DNA from 2 places in the Sneathiella sp. D3-11 genome. Region 1 is predicted to be linked to the other one. Evidence: riboswitches for the same ligand, from Rfam matches in the RefSeq annotation. Region 1 holds a riboswitch; the other holds the start of a gene.
What was found. A riboswitch is a leader RNA that binds a small molecule or an ion and turns the genes downstream of it on or off. The one in region 1 is predicted to bind thiamine pyrophosphate.
Positions count from the first base shown of each region.

Region 1 (7,571 bases):
CCGAAATTAACCTCTATTGCCTTCATCGGCAAATCGACCCAGCGACGATAGGCCTGCATGGCGAGCGATGGATAATACGATCCACCATAACCAATGACCGGATAGGCATATTGCCGGGTAAGCGTCCGTTGTTGTTCTTGAATAATATGGCCCGGCAGGGCGTTCTGCAGCAAATCCAAAGACGGTGCGAGATATCCACCCGCTTCCCCCGGTCGTTTAACCGACGGAGATTCGCGCTTGCGGAAGACGCTATACGCCGTTTTTTGAATAGCCACCGGCAAGGCTGAACGGGAGTTGGACGACGGGGTCATGGAAAAGACATAGGGAATGACCACGTTATCAAGGCGAGCCAGATCTGCCGCTAGATCACGTTCCCCCGTGGCATCTGCCGCCGCACCCGATACCTTCATTGGCAGTAGATTCGGATCGAGCACAACAATCCGCGCACCGCCCGTAGCGATGGCCTCTATCCCTTTTGCCAGATCAGCGGATGAAACAGGAATCCCCTTTGCCCCGTCCGATATTTTTTCAATCAGCACGAGTTCAATCGCCGGATCCGTAGCGATGGGACCGCGTAAGACAAACCGCCAGTCCAGAAGTTTTCCCTCAATCAATTGTATGAACGGCTTGTCGCGCAGGTTCACAAAGGCCACGATCAACGCGGCACAAATCCCCAGAACGATCATCGCCTGACTCATTCGGGTTATGGGGGAAGGAAGGCTTTTCGTCATTCTCTCGAAGAATTATCCGGATAATTGAAGGCCTTAACCTATCAGTATCGGATAAATTTGCTACTGATTTTTTGATCTCTAAACAAGAGGGTCCTGTGACAGCACCTTGACGCAGACCTTTACCTCCATCGATAAATTTGGAATACTCATCTTGCCGGTTAAAAACAATCAACAACTACCGGCCTGACCCGCCAGGGAAAGGGAGGAAAGATGCCATCCAATAATTATGTCCGGCTCCGGCAAATTTGTCTGGCCGCCGCCGATATTACTAAAACAGAGCAGGTTTTCAGCCATGTTTTCGGGCTAGATGTTTGTCACCGGTCGACGCTCGACAATTTTGGGCTGGAAAATATCATGTATGCGTTGAACGGCTGCTTTCTGGAGATTGTCGCCCCGACAAAAGAGAACACTGCCGTTGACCGGTTTCTCGCCCGAAACGACGGCCGGGGCGGATATATGGCGATCTTCGACTGCGCGGATATGGTCCGGCATAAAACACTCGCCGAAGAGGTCGGGGTCGCCCCGATTTACGAGAGGCGTAACGATAAAGCCGACCTTCTGCAGCTCAACCCCAAGCAGACCGGTGCCACCATGATGGAATTCGACCACCATTATGGTGATGATACGATGCTCGGCCATTATGAATGGGCGGGAGACGACTGGCATAAACATGTCAGCACGGATGTAACGGGCGATATTCTCGGTATTGAAATCTCCAGTCCCGGTGCCGAGGCGCGCGCCAAGCTTTGGAGCCATATTTGCGACCGGCCATTGACGATACAGGGCGGGACACGCGAGATCGACCTTGATTATGGTTATATTCAATTTACCGATACGACAGAGCAAGGGCGAGAACTTTTCACCGCAATTGATCTTACGGCAAAAAATCCGGAGGAAATGAAGCAGCGGGCAAAAGAAGCCGGCTGTCCGGTCACAGATGCAGGGTTCGATTTTTGCGGCGTCGAATTCCGTATTACACCCGCCGCCTGAAAATATTAGCAAACCGCGCTTCGGCGCCAATAACAACCCCGAGGAGGGGGACAGTATGACGATTTTGGATCTCGATAATTTTGAAACTGATTTCTGGAAGGATGTGGATAAACGCGCAACCTGGGACCAGATTATTCCGGGCGAACTGCGCGACACAACGCCGGTGACGCTTACCCAGGAGGTCATTGCCCGCTATGCCAAGGGTGTCGGGGAAGATAATCCGCTCTATTTTGACGAGGAATATGCAAAATCGACCATTTATGGTGGCATCATCGCGCCGCCTTCCATCCATATCCTGTTGATGTTCGCCTGCACCACCACGGAAGACTGGATGCGTTCCCCTGGCACCATCAATGCGGGGCAGAACTGGTCCTACCATGTACCGATCCGCCCGGGCGACACCATTACCATGCGCGGCACCGCGCTGGACCGCTTCATCCGGAAAGACAGGCTCTTCGCCGTGCATGAAAACACCTTCACCAACCAGCATGGTGAAGTTGTCTGTACTGGCCGCGGCCAAACCATCCGTCCCGCTTGATCGATAAAGGAATAGAAAATGACTGCAGAAGAACAGTTTAACCAGGTTAACGAAGGCGATGTGATCACCGGACGGCCCTTTACGGTTACCCGTGACACGATTCAGGCTTTCGCCGATGCCTCACTTGACTACAACCCGTTACATTTCGATGACAACTATATGAAAAACAAGTTCGGCAAGACGAGCTTTGACGGTGTTATCATGCATGGCATGCAAAATTTTGCGCTGATCACCCGCACGCTCACTGACTGGTTGATCCCGCGCGGCGGATTTCACCGGCGACTGGAGACACGCTGGCTGAAGCCGGTTCAGCTCGGCCATACCATCACACCCGTCGTCACCCTGCAAAGCAAAAAGAAAACGGATAAAGGTTACTGGCTGCTTTTTGATGTTGAGGTGAACAATCAGGACGGCATGCTCGTCGCTATGGGCAATGCCATGGCGGAATTTATCGATGTAATTCCGGGGAAGCGATAGAGAGACATGGCTCAAACATGGGCTTGATTTTTCAGGACTTCGACTATCTTATCGAGTCCGTTTCGCACCGCCTCTTCCAACGCTGTTGTTCCCTCGTCGATCCGTGTCTTGAGACACGGGTCGGCGCCACGCGCAAGCAGGATTTCTATCGCTTTTAAATCCCGTTGGACCACCGCATAATGAAGCGGCGTCCAGTCATTGATGCCTCGTTGGTGAATATCAGCCCCGTGATCAAGCAGGAGCGCTAACAATTCATACCTGTCTTCCCTGTCGGTTTCTAAAAGTGTGAAGAGCGCTGGAAAACCGTCCTCCACGCTGAAGTTCACATCCGCGCCTATATCGAGAAGCGCATGAATCAAAGAGGATGGTGACCAACAGAAAGCATATTCGAGAGGGGTTCCTGCGCAGCCCAGTTCATACGGTTGCTGGCTGTTGGGAAATCCCGGCGGGTCGTCAAGAAGGTGCCGGATCTCCACAAGATCGCCGGCCTGATAAGCGGCATGTAACGCAATGGCCCGCCGCTGTAACTCGAATAGGTCCTCTGCCATGCTCCTATGATATCAGGAAAAGGCGAATATAGCAGCGCAAAATTCGCTTATGGGTTTTCCGCCGTTGGTGCCGGATAGGCGCGGGTTATTACTTCTTTCCAGGCCGCATCGGTCCAAAAATCCTCCGGCTTTGAGACGGCAATGCCGCGCGCCGTCAGATCGTCACAGAATATATCGATGATAAGGTCCGAATTCAGGTCATGACTGTGATCGTCATAAGCCGCCGCTTCCGCCTCGTTCTTGAAGCAATAGCCCTTCCAAAGCACAGAAAGTCGCACTTCTTCAAACGGAAGCTTTGCAAATGGCTTGCCTCCATCATCCACCCGCCAGCTGTTATCTTCCGTCAAGGTGAGTGTGGCGTCATAACCTAAGTTATCATAGCGGTGATGCTCTGCCGTCGGGCCGACACTGCCGACCCGGTGGAACATATATTCATTATCCGCCAGAACACTGCAATTACTGTAGGGCGGCCGCTCGGTTTTTGATGGCGCACCAAGTCCATCTGGCCAATATTCGAATTCCCCGCCTTCACCGTCATAGAACCAAGTAATCGCTGAAGCGACGGGGACGGCCCAGTTATGGAACAGGCCGGAATAGCCCATCGGCGCCAGCATCCAACTTGGCACTTCGCGATTTTGCGCACCCCTGAAGAAAGGCAGATCCTGATGGGCGGGCAGTCCCTCTGCCGGCAGATTAAGGTTGGTCATCATCGCAACCGGACGGATCACCTCAGCCTTGAAAGATGTCTTTGCGGCCTCAATAAAGCGCGGATTATTAAAAAAAGGCTCCGCTCCATCAAAAACGACCTTACCGCCCAACGCCCAGAAATTGCGAAACCAGCCGCCGGACGTCTCCCCGACATCTTTATGGGCGGCGGAGAGGGTTTTATACGGGCTTCCCTTCTTGATCAGGTCAATTACCCCTTGCGGATCATCAAACGCCGGATCCAGCCGGACCGGCGGCGCCAATAGTTGTTTTGGCCGAACGATTGTATCGATACCCATAATCACTCCCCTTATTATTATTTTTCATAGAGTGTGTCACAATATCCATTTTCCAGCAAATGGTGGCGCTCGTGTCTACTCCGCCGGGCTGACGCTTGGCTGAATGGACCGGCGGACACGCCCCGGCAGAACCAGCGCCGCGAGAGAGATCAACATAGCGACAATGGCAACAACGGTAATCACACCTGAAAATCCAGCGCCCGCTTCCAGGATGTATCGCGCTGCCAGCAATGACAACGCGCCAATCACCAAATTAAGAAGTAGCTTGACCGACATGACTTTCGTTCGCCAGCCATCGGGCACATAACGCGCAATAACTGTATCGGTAATCGGGATCTGTCCGAAGACAAACGCCATGGCGAGCAAGGTTGCGAAAAAGAGCGCATAGTTCAATTGCGTCGCCATAATCCCGATCAGGATCGGCTGTGCGAGCGCAATAATAAACAGCACTGGTTTGATCCGGTATTTATCAATCAAACGACCGACCACGAGCTGCGCAAAGGCCGCAATTGCATAAACCAGCGCTGCGAGAAGACCCGTTGTCGCCACATTCTCGGTCACATCCGGCAAGCTGACTTCAAACATTCGGGGGATAACGAATGTCATGGTGCCAAAGACAAAACCGCCAGCGGAGGTGACCAGCGCAATGGCAATAAGGGCCCGTTTCCACCCCGGCGCAAAACCGACGATATCCTTCTCTCCCGCAGGAAAGGCGGGGGGCGTGCCCCGCCACGCCGGGCAAAGATATAAAATCCAATGCCGGTAAGGATTGCGACAATGCCAGGCACGATAAATGCTAATTGCCAGTTATAGTCAGCAAGGATAAAGCCGGTAATCAACGGGGCCGCGGCAACGCCCATATTACCCCAGACACCATTCATTCCAACGCGCCAGCCAACACGGCCGCCGCCCTGAACCACCATGGCAAGACCCACCGGATGATAGATTGAGGCAAATAGCCCGATTGCCGCAAGACCAATGGCAATTTGCAACGGGGACTGGGCAAAACTGGTGGCAATGGCGGAAAGGCCGATTCCGATAAAGAAGACTGTGATCATGCCGACGCGATTCCATTTATCGGCAAGATAGGCGGCAAGCGGCGCCCCGGCACCAAAGAGAATAAGCGACGGGATGCCATAGGGTATCATCTCTGCATAGGCGCCATCTTCGGCAAGGCCAAAATAGAGCCCCGCGCTAAACGCCGCCTTTGCGAAGATCAGCATGAACAGATGATCAACAAAATGACCAAAATTGAGGAAGGTAAATCGCATCTGTTGCTGGGTCACGGAACTTATCCTGTTCTAGGGCGCCACCGCCGAACGGTATCCGCACATTTTTATAACACCAATTTATCATAAAGGCAGTCAGCCTGTCACAAGAGTTTTTCTACCTTGTCGGGTTAGAAAAATTGATCATATTTTCGCATTGCAAAGCAAATGAAAAACCCTAAGATAACAGCTGCTCATCGGGGTGCCTTAAACGGCTGAGAAGCATTCGCTGACCCGCAGAACCTGATCCGGTTAGAACCGGCGGAGGGAATTGAGGCCGGGTCATCCTAAAATATGTACATCGCGCCCTTCCCTTCAACGAATGAATGGAAGGAAAAGCATGCGCGAGGACCGAACTATACCGCTTTTACAGGCATTAAATACCCGTCGCCCGGCCGTTCACTGTCTCACCAATACGGTGGTGCAAGCGCTCACAGCCAATATGCTGCTCGCCATTGGGGCAATTCCTTCCATGTCTTCGGATCTGGAGGAAGTGGCCGGTTTCACGAAAAGCGCGGATGCGCTTCTCGTCAACATCGGCACCCTTGACGGAGATCTGAAAGCCTCGATCAAATTGGCCATTTCATCGGCAGATGACAATGGGCTTCCCTGGATACTTGATCCTGTTTTTATCGACCGCTCGCCGCCACGCGCTGCCTATGCGAGTGACCTTCTCACGCTTGGTCCGGCACTGATCCGGGGAAACAAGGGGGAAATCACCCTGCTTGGCGGCACTCCCGCCGATCTTGCCCAAAAAACCGGGGCCATCGTCGCTATGACCGGCGCAACGGATCTGATTACCGACGGGAGGGAGGAAATCACTCTGACCGGCGGCCATGAGATGATGAGCCGGGTCACGGGGATCGGTTGTGCAGGCACGGCACTTCTCGGGGCTTGCCTTGCGGTAGCGCCGCAAGATCAGCGACTGCAAGCCGTGGCAGCAGGTCTCTCTCTTCTGAGCAAAGCGGGTGAACAAGCCGCAAAGCAAGCAACCGGACCCGGCAGCTTCGCCTCACTGATCCTTGATAAAATATACCAGATTAGTCAATCCAGCCTTCAGGAAAGGAAGGAACCATGAAAAAACAGCCCCTCTCCCGCCGGAAATTTCTCACCGCCTCCAGTGTAGGCGTGGCGAGCGCAAGTGTTTTCCCTGCACCGTCCCTCGCAAGCGGCGCAATGCAGTGGAAAATGGTCACATCCTGGCCGAAAGGCGCACCGGGCGTCGGTGTCACCGCGCAACGACTCGCCGATCGAATTACTGCAATGAGCGATGGCAAGCTAACAGTTAAACTCTATGCAGCGGGCGAGCTGGTGCCCGCGCTTGAGGTTTTTGGTGCGGTTGGCGGCGGCACAGCCGAACTTGGACACACTGCGTCCTTTTTCTGGCAAGGTAAAGCGAAGGCAAGCGTCTTCTTCACCACTATTCCCTTCGGGTTGACGGCGCTGGAACATATGGCATGGATCAATCAGGGCGGCGGACAGGAACTCTGGGACACGCTTTATCAACCCTTTGATATCAAACCATTTATGGCCGGAAACACAGGCATTCAGATGGGCGGTTGGTTCAAGAAGGAGATTAAATCACTCGATGATTTGAGGGGCGTCAAAATTCGAAGTGCGGGCCTTGGCGGCGATTTGTTTGAAGAAATGGGCGCAACCTCCGTTTTGCTGGCGCCGGGAGATATCTTCCCAGGATTACAGAACGGACTGATTGATGCCGCAGAGTTTCTCGGCCCCTGGAGTGACCGGGCGTTTGGCTTTTACAAGGCTGCGCCCAACTTTTACTGGCCATCATTCAACAAGCCGAACGGCACCGCCGAATGTCTTGTCAATCGCACGGCGTTTGAGGGATTGAGCGATGATCTGAAAGCCATCGTCGCCAATGCGTGCCAGTCAGAGAATGCGATCGGGCTTTCCGAATCCGACTGGGAAAATGCCCGCGCACTTGAAGATCTGGTGAAGAACAAAAAGGTGAAGCTTCGCAAGTTTCCGTCCGACCTGCTCGCGCGCGCACG
Region 1 is NZ_CM147911.1:1,831,695-1,839,265, forward strand. It holds gene AC0L73_RS09410 (adenylate/guanylate cyclase domain-containing protein) at 1-731, opposite strand, end outside; gene AC0L73_RS09415 (VOC family protein) at 942-1,721, shown strand; gene AC0L73_RS09420 (MaoC family dehydratase) at 1,777-2,259, shown strand; gene AC0L73_RS09425 (MaoC family dehydratase) at 2,278-2,736, shown strand; gene AC0L73_RS09430 (ankyrin repeat domain-containing protein) at 2,748-3,284, opposite strand; gene AC0L73_RS09435 (hypothetical protein) at 3,332-4,288, opposite strand; gene AC0L73_RS09440 (MFS transporter) at 4,364-4,894, opposite strand; gene AC0L73_RS09445 (MFS transporter) at 4,891-5,574, opposite strand; TPP riboswitch at 5,745-5,844, shown strand; gene AC0L73_RS09450 (hydroxyethylthiazole kinase) at 5,897-6,634, shown strand; gene AC0L73_RS09455 (TRAP transporter substrate-binding protein) at 6,631-7,571, shown strand, end outside.

Region 2 (7,571 bases), 1.5 Mb from region 1:
CTAGCAGAAGTTTGACAGAGACAAGTGAAAAGCCACTTTGAAAGGACAGCCCGACAAATATCAGGAATGTAGCCAGCGTATCGGCCATGCCGCCCGCGTGGATGCGGGTATAAAGATCAGGTAGGCGTAGCAGCCCAAACCCGGTAATCAGCAGCAGCAGGCTGCCGGCCAGCAATAGCACCCATGTGCCAATATCGAGAATGAGGTCCATCAGGAGTTATCCGCCGGTTTAGAAAGGGTTCCGCGCAACGTCCCAAATTTGAAATATTTCAGAACAGCGAGCGTCCCGATAAAATTAACGAGGGCGTAAACCAGTGCAAGATCAAGAAAATCAGGACGCCCTGCAAGAAAACCCATCACGCCGATCAATAACACTGTCTTTGTGCCGATGGCATTAGCGGCCAGGATGCGGTCGTAGGATGTCGGTCCGAGAATGGCTCGGGTGAGGGCAAGCGCGATGCTGACCAGGATGGCGATGGCGGTAATGGCGTAAATCATCATGTTTCCTTCATTACCTTGGTAACCCGTTGATCCATGTCGCCATTTTTTACACCATCGGCGGAGCCTTCCGTCAAGGCATGGACCATCACCTGATCATCATCCAGATCGACGGTTACCGTTCCCGGTGTCAAGGTGATGGAATTGGCATATATCACGCGACCAAGATCAGATTTCTGACTGGCGGTAACCGTGAACATGCTGGGCCGCAGATACCGGCTTGGGAACAGGACACATTTGGCAACATCTATGTTTGCCTTGAAGATCTCAACAACCAGCCATCCCCAATAAGAAATGATGCGGGGCCCCAGATAGATCGGGTGGCTTTCATGGTCAATTACATCCATGCGATAGGCAATCAGCGCAGATAGCAAGCAGGAGGCAATACCAAAGCCCGTAATTAGTGGCGTGTAATGCCCTGACAACAGAAGCCAGACAGCCATAAGCACAAGAAACAAACTAATGGTTTTTAACAATGTCCTGCATTCCCTGTCGTATTGTCGGCACTGGTTAAAACTCTTGGGAGTTAAACTCCTGGATGGTCGATGGCTTGCCCCCGTATATGCCACGGGATTTCTATGTCCGCAAGTATCAACGAAGGAGAAAGCACTCGATAGACTTCACAGCGATTTACCTGCGAATTCTGCGTTCTTATTCATCAATAGTATAGCGGCAAAGACTTTACTAATTCGAATATTGAAAGTTTCCTTAAAATTGTGTTAAACTGTTGTTCTGGCGAGACGTCACCATGCGTCTGTCAAGTTCGGGAGTAATATATGACAGCCAAAATTGAACAATTGCGGAGTAAGCAGGAAGACAGCAAAACGAACGAATCCCCGGAAGCCAACTTTGAAATGACAGGACGTGTTAAATGGTTCAACACGGTCAAGGGTTTTGGTTTTCTAACGCCGAATAACGAACCGGGGGATATCTTTCTGCATCTTTCTTGTTTACGCGAAGCAGGTCATGAATATGTGGCGGAAGGTGTGAGCGTAACCTGTGTTGTTGTGCGTCGGTCCAAGGGCCTGCAGGCAATCAAGGTTCTTGATATTGACACATCGACGGCTGTTCCTTTTGAGCCACGGGTGCCTGAAAAGAACAATGTGACCAATCACCCCGCCGTGCAGCCTGAGGGGGATTTCGTCGAAGTGGAAGTCAAGTGGTTTGATCCGGTCAAGGGATACGGTTTCTTGACGCGCGGTGATGATACCCAGGACATTTTTGTGCATATGGAAACTTTGCGCCGTGAAGGGGCTTTGCCGGTACAAGCGGGACAGAAGATGAGTGTCCGGATCGGTGATAGCTCCAAGGGACCACAAGTCGCGGAGATTGAACGTCCGGAATAACCATTCCGGACGATACTTTTCTTTCTCGGTGTTCCCCCTAGTTGAGGACGGCAGCGTAGCTGTTTGCGTCTTTTGCTTCGTCGATCAGTCCTTGCGCCTTCATGAAGGCGGCAAATCTGTCGTATCTGCCGACATCAAGAGCCGCCGGGCGCAATGCAAAGCGCGGTAGCGTGTCGGCCCATGCACGGCGGTTTAGTTCATCATCCAATTCCTTGTGGTTCTTGATAAACAGCTCCCAGCTGTCATCCGGATGATTGACGAGGTATTGTACAGCCTCTTCCAGCGCATCAACAAAGGGCTTGAAACGCGGATCATCAAGCTTGTCTGCATTTGCAATCACGATTAGCTCGTCATAGGACGGAACACCTTCTTCCTCAGGGTAGAACGCGCGGCCAGGATGACCCTCGATATCCATCTGGTTAAGCTCAAAATTCCGGAAGGCACCGATCACTGCGTCGACCTGACCAGAGAGAATACTGGGCGAAAGCGAGAAATTGACGTTGATCAATGTTACATCATCTGCAGTCAGATTGTGGGGCGCTAGCATGGTGGTTAGCAATGCTGTTTCAAATCCGCCGACTGAATAGCCAATTTTCTTGCCTTTCAGATCCGCGAGCGTTTTGATTGGCCCATCTTTCAGCACGACAAGGCTGTTGAGCGGAGTGGCGACGATCGTTGCGATCCGTTTTATTGGCAACCCATTCGTCACCTGCATATGAAGCTGAGGCTGATAGGAAATGGCGAGATCTGCCTTTCCGGCGGCAACCAGTTTCGGCGGCGCGCTCGGGTCGGCGGGTGCTATCAGTTCCACATTCAGCCCATGCTTTTTAAAAAAGCCCTTTTCCTCGGCAATGATCAGAGTGGCGTGATCCGGGTTCACAAACCAGTCCAGCAGGACCGTCAGCTTTTCTGCGGCCTGTGCCGTCGTTCCCTGTATCATCAGGGCGCAAAGGAGGGGCAATAAAATCCGTTTTTTCATCTATATCTCCATTATTGGATTTTTGTATCGTTTGGGGTTGATAACCAAGGCAACGCACGAAGCAGCAGGGCATCGATCAGGTAGTATAGAAGGAGCGCCATGGTGGTCAGGACCAGCAGGCTCGCGAACATGATATCTGTTTGAACCCGGGCATTGGCGTGCAGCATCAAATAGCCAAGCCCGGATGAGGCGCCGACCCATTCTCCGACAACTGCGCCAATCGGCGCGATCGCTGCGGCAACCCGAATGCCAGAGGCAAGGGAGGGGAGCGCGAAAGGTATTTTGATGTGAATGTACAGATTGATGAGCTTGCGAAGGCGTCCGCTCTTGCTGGATTGCTGCAACAGACCAGCGAGATTGAGCCACGCCGGATCTGTCCGGTTTAAGCCATCGAGAAAACCGACTGTGACAGGAAAATAGATGATTAATAGGCTCATCACAATCTTTGGTGCCATACCATAGCCGAGCCAGAGTACCAAGAGTGGCGCTATAGCAAAGACAGGAATGGCCTGACTGGCGATCAGTAGGGGAAAGACCCATTGCTTGACTGGTCGATAGGCGGAAATCAGTAGGGCGGAAATAGTTCCGAACAGCACCCCGAGAACCAGTCCGAGAACGATCTCTATCGCTGTGGTCAAAGCATTCTCGCCAATGAGGCCGGCATTTGTCACAAGTGCCTTACCGACCACCAGCGGGGATGGGAGCATAAATCTCGGTAGTTCCAGCAAGCTGGTGAGTAACCCCCAAAACAGGATGAGCCCGGTAATCGTAATCAGGGCACGCAGCGTCTTCATAGCGTTTCCTCAGCCTCGCCAGCGAGGCGCGTCATGATAGCGGAATAATGCTGGGTGAAGGCGCCATCCGACGGATCGCGCGGAATGGCTTTCTCTGGTTTTATAGCGTCCGACAGGCGAGGGGGTGGCCGGCCAGAACATAGATAATATCCCCAAGACGTAACGCTTCCATCGGGTCATGCGTGATTAACAGCGCCGTCTTATCGGCGAGTAATTGCGCAGCCATATCCTGCAGGCGGAATTTTGTGATGGCGTCGAGTGCGGAAAATGGCTCATCCATCAAAAGCACCGGACTCCCTTCCATCAATGTCCGGGCAAGCGCGACGCGCTGACGCATCCCGCCGGAGAGGGTGCTGGGGCGGTTGTACCGCCATTTTTCCAGGCCGACCTGTTGGATGAGAGTTTCGGCGCGCATCCTGTCCGGTCTTTCACCGCGTAACCGGCCGCCGATCAGAAGATTGTCAATAACGGTCGCCCAAGGTAGCAACAGGTCTTTCTGATCCATATAAGAAAGTCGCCCCGTCAGGCTTTCGCCATCACTTGCGGTAATGCGGCTATGCCCGGGAAGGGGAATGAAACCTGCCAGAATTTTGAGAATACTGCTTTTGCCAACACCACTCGGTCCCAGCAAACAGGTGATTTTTCCGGGATCGAGTTCAAGTTCGAGATCGCTCAGGATCGTATCACCATCAAAGGCCAGCTTGTCCAGAGAGAGATGTACGCCAATGCCGATATTGCCTTGATCGGGCACGGTATCGGGCATAGATTCCGTTAAACCGGAATAGGGTGGATCTTGAGATTCCATTGATAACTCGTTCCTACGCAGGTATTAGCCTGATCAGGTAATCGGGGTCGTCCCATTCAATGGAACCTCTCAGCCATAATGGCTCCCCCGAGGAGGCATCACTATAGTGAATTCTCGTTTGTTGGCAAAGGATTATTCTAGATTTATGATAGATGCTGCGAAAAAGTATATTGTCTTGCTGTTTAGTCTGGCACTGATGTTTTCGACTCTCGCACCTATTCTCACGGCACGGGCGGAACGCCTTGTCGTGAAAACAGCACATGAAGAAATTGTGCTGGATGTAGAGGTCGCTGATGACGGCGCCGAACGTAGCAAGGGGCTGATGCATGTGACGTATCTGCCAACAAATACAGGGATGCTTTTTGATTTTGAAATGTCCCGCCCGATTACCATGTGGATGAAGAATACGGAAATCCCGCTCGACATGTTCTTTGTGGATGCGACCGGGAAAATTCTCTACATTAAGCATGAGGCTGAACCTCATTCGCTTGAGATCATCGCGCATGACAAACCCGCTCGGGCGGTGTTGGAAGTAAACGGTGGGTTCGCGCGAAAGAAGTCTATTATGGTGGGGGATATGCTTTCCCACCCCCTTTTTGAAAAAGAGTAACTGCCGGAATAACAATGAATAAACAAGCTACCGGAACCCTTCCTGTTCCCGAAGGATTTGAAATCGTCCAAGGAAAAGGCCCTTTTACAGATGCGAATGGTCCGTTTTTTGGAAAAATTGTCAGCAAGGATAAAGTGATACGGGCTTTCCGTGTAGAGGAGAAGCATCTGAACAGCATCAAGATTATCCATGGGGGCATGTTGATGACGTTCGCCGATTCTGCGCTGGCGGCTGCGGTCAGGCATGTAAGTGGCCGATCCAGCGTTACCATCAAGATGAATTCCGAATTTCTCTCGCCGGCACGCGAAGGGGATTGGGTGGAATCCGATGTAGAAGTGATCCGGAGCACGCGCACCGTCGCCTTTGTGCGCGGAGATTTGAAAGTCGGCAACAAGGTAATTTTTAAGGCAGACGCGATATTTCACTATGTCCGTGCAGGCCGATAAAGATTTATTGGCTTTTGCTGTGAATTCCGGCTTGCAGGTCGGGCTCTGATAGTATAGATCATCACATTCACCGAACGGGGCGTAGCACAGCCTGGTAGTGCGCTCGCTTTGGGAGCGAGAGGTCGCAAGTTCGAATCTTGCCGCCCCGACCAAAAAGAAAGCCTTGCAATTCAATGGATTGCAGGGCTTTTTTTATTAAATATTTTGATATTAATTCTGACAGTTTATTGAAATTTTCCTTCTCTTTGCGCTTTAGATTGCTGTCTGCTGAATTTTCACTAAAATGTGATTATATATTGTGGTCAGGAGGAGGCGCCAAGTTGATGAAGAAATTAAACGAAAATGGGAATTTCAGGTTCGGGATGCGATGGATGGTTCTGTTGCTCGGGCTTGTGATGCTGCCCGTTTTGGCCAATGCGGAAACATTTAAGGATCTCAAGCCTGTTTCGCCTCAGCCGGACCCCGCAAATCTGAAGCCCGGTCTTGCGGTCACCTATTATGGGGTCAAGGTCAACAGTATTGGCGAGCTTGAAGAGAATATGGGTTATATGGATGGTAAGCCGGGAACTCCTCTTCCTATGCTGAATTATCAGGTGGGACAGGGTAATGTGCTCACATCCAACAGCAACGATATGGTCGGCGCGATCATCAAGGGGTTTATCAAGATGGAGAAACCCGGCCGCTATGTTTTTATGGTGCATTCCAACGATGGAGTCTGGGTTGCCATAGGCGACAAGCTGATTTATGAAGACCCGGATGTGCATGCCGATCGCTTCTCAGATGAAATAATTGTTGAGATTTCTGAACCGGGCTGGTATCCGATCCACATCAAATATTTCGAAAAGAAAAACACCGCGACATTGGAGTTGTACTGGGAAGCTCCCGGCTATGGCGAAATGGATTTCGTTCCGGCCGAAGTATTCAGTCATATTGGAGAGTAGGCGCGCAATGGCAGCGAAGGCGAGAATATATCAACCGGCGAAAAACGCCATGCAGTCCGGCCGTAAGGGCACGAAGCATTGGCGCCTTGAATATGCGCCGGCCGAGGCTAGATATGTTGAGCCACTTATGGGCTGGACAGGGTCGCGCGATATGAATGCGGAAGTGACGATCGACTTTGACGACAAGGAAAGTGCAATCGCTTTTTGTAAAAGCAATAATATCGACTTTACGGTTTTTGAGCCCAAAAAACGACAGCTCCATTTGAAGGCGTATGCCGATAACTTCTCCTATACACGGGTTCGCGGATAAGCGCGGTTACCGAGACGAGATAACGGCCCCGTAGCTCAGCTGGATAGAGCAATTGACTTCTAATCAATAGGTCGCACGTTCGAATCGTGCCGGGGTCGCCAATTATTTCAATGGCTTACCGTTCATTCGGTGAGCCATTTTTTGTTTTGGTTGATTTAGTCCGCATATAAATACCCAATCCAGCCAACACAAGAAGTGATGTGAGGAACAGCATAACCAATGCATCGCGTCCGGGTCTGCCAGAGACAGGGACCAGGAAGTCCCATTTATGGGCCCAGGAAAAGACATATCGTTCAAAGAGATCTGGTGATGTCATGCGATCAACGAGGATGCCGGATATAGGGTCGATATAAAGAATATCGGATGGAGCGTCGGCGAAGATGATTTTCCAAACTGGTAAACGTTTGTTCCGAAAATCGTACTCCGGCCCGAAACGGGTGATGAGTGAGGCACTAGCTGAGGTTTGGATATCTTTTTTCAGAAGTTTCCGCGCGTAGTGAATAGACATATTACGGTCGGTAAGCGGTGCCTCCGTTTGATTGTTGAGCGCGATGTAGAGGGCGGATTTTTCAACAGGCATACCATCAAATTTCTGGCGTCGGGTAATCACCTTATCTACCTGCGCCGGAGGAATGCCCAATCGATAGAAATAGCCGCCGCCAGCTCCCTCAATAAGGCTCATCGCATTAAAGGAAATATCCTGGTAGGGCGCGAGCCAGTTCGATTTTTCATTGAAATGAGCCTGGGCAAGATCAAGGTTTCTCTGGAGTCGCTGGTCGTCAATATTGCCTTCGAAAGATGACCAGAAAAGATGCAGGCTGCCACTCAGGCAGGAGGCGAGC
Region 2 is NZ_CM147911.1:356,699-364,269, reverse strand. It holds gene mnhG (monovalent cation/H(+) antiporter subunit G) at 1-211, opposite strand, end outside; gene AC0L73_RS01870 (MrpF/PhaF family protein) at 211-498, opposite strand; gene AC0L73_RS01865 (Na+/H+ antiporter subunit E) at 498-974, opposite strand; gene AC0L73_RS01860 (cold-shock protein) at 1,275-1,844, shown strand; gene AC0L73_RS01855 (ABC transporter substrate-binding protein) at 1,882-2,823, opposite strand; gene AC0L73_RS01850 (ABC transporter permease) at 2,835-3,617, opposite strand; gene AC0L73_RS01845 (ABC transporter ATP-binding protein) at 3,718-4,422, opposite strand; TPP riboswitch at 4,415-4,521, opposite strand; gene AC0L73_RS01840 (DUF192 domain-containing protein) at 4,568-5,032, shown strand; gene AC0L73_RS01835 (PaaI family thioesterase) at 5,047-5,478, shown strand; tRNA gene AC0L73_RS01830 (tRNA-Pro) at 5,554-5,630, shown strand; gene AC0L73_RS01825 (PA14 domain-containing protein) at 5,802-6,419, shown strand; gene AC0L73_RS01820 (ETC complex I subunit) at 6,427-6,729, shown strand; tRNA gene AC0L73_RS01815 (tRNA-Arg) at 6,754-6,830, shown strand; gene AC0L73_RS01810 (hypothetical protein) at 6,845-7,571, opposite strand, start outside.
Region 2: another riboswitch for thiamine pyrophosphate. It lies ahead of AC0L73_RS01845 (ABC transporter ATP-binding protein); the one in region 1 lies ahead of AC0L73_RS09450 (hydroxyethylthiazole kinase).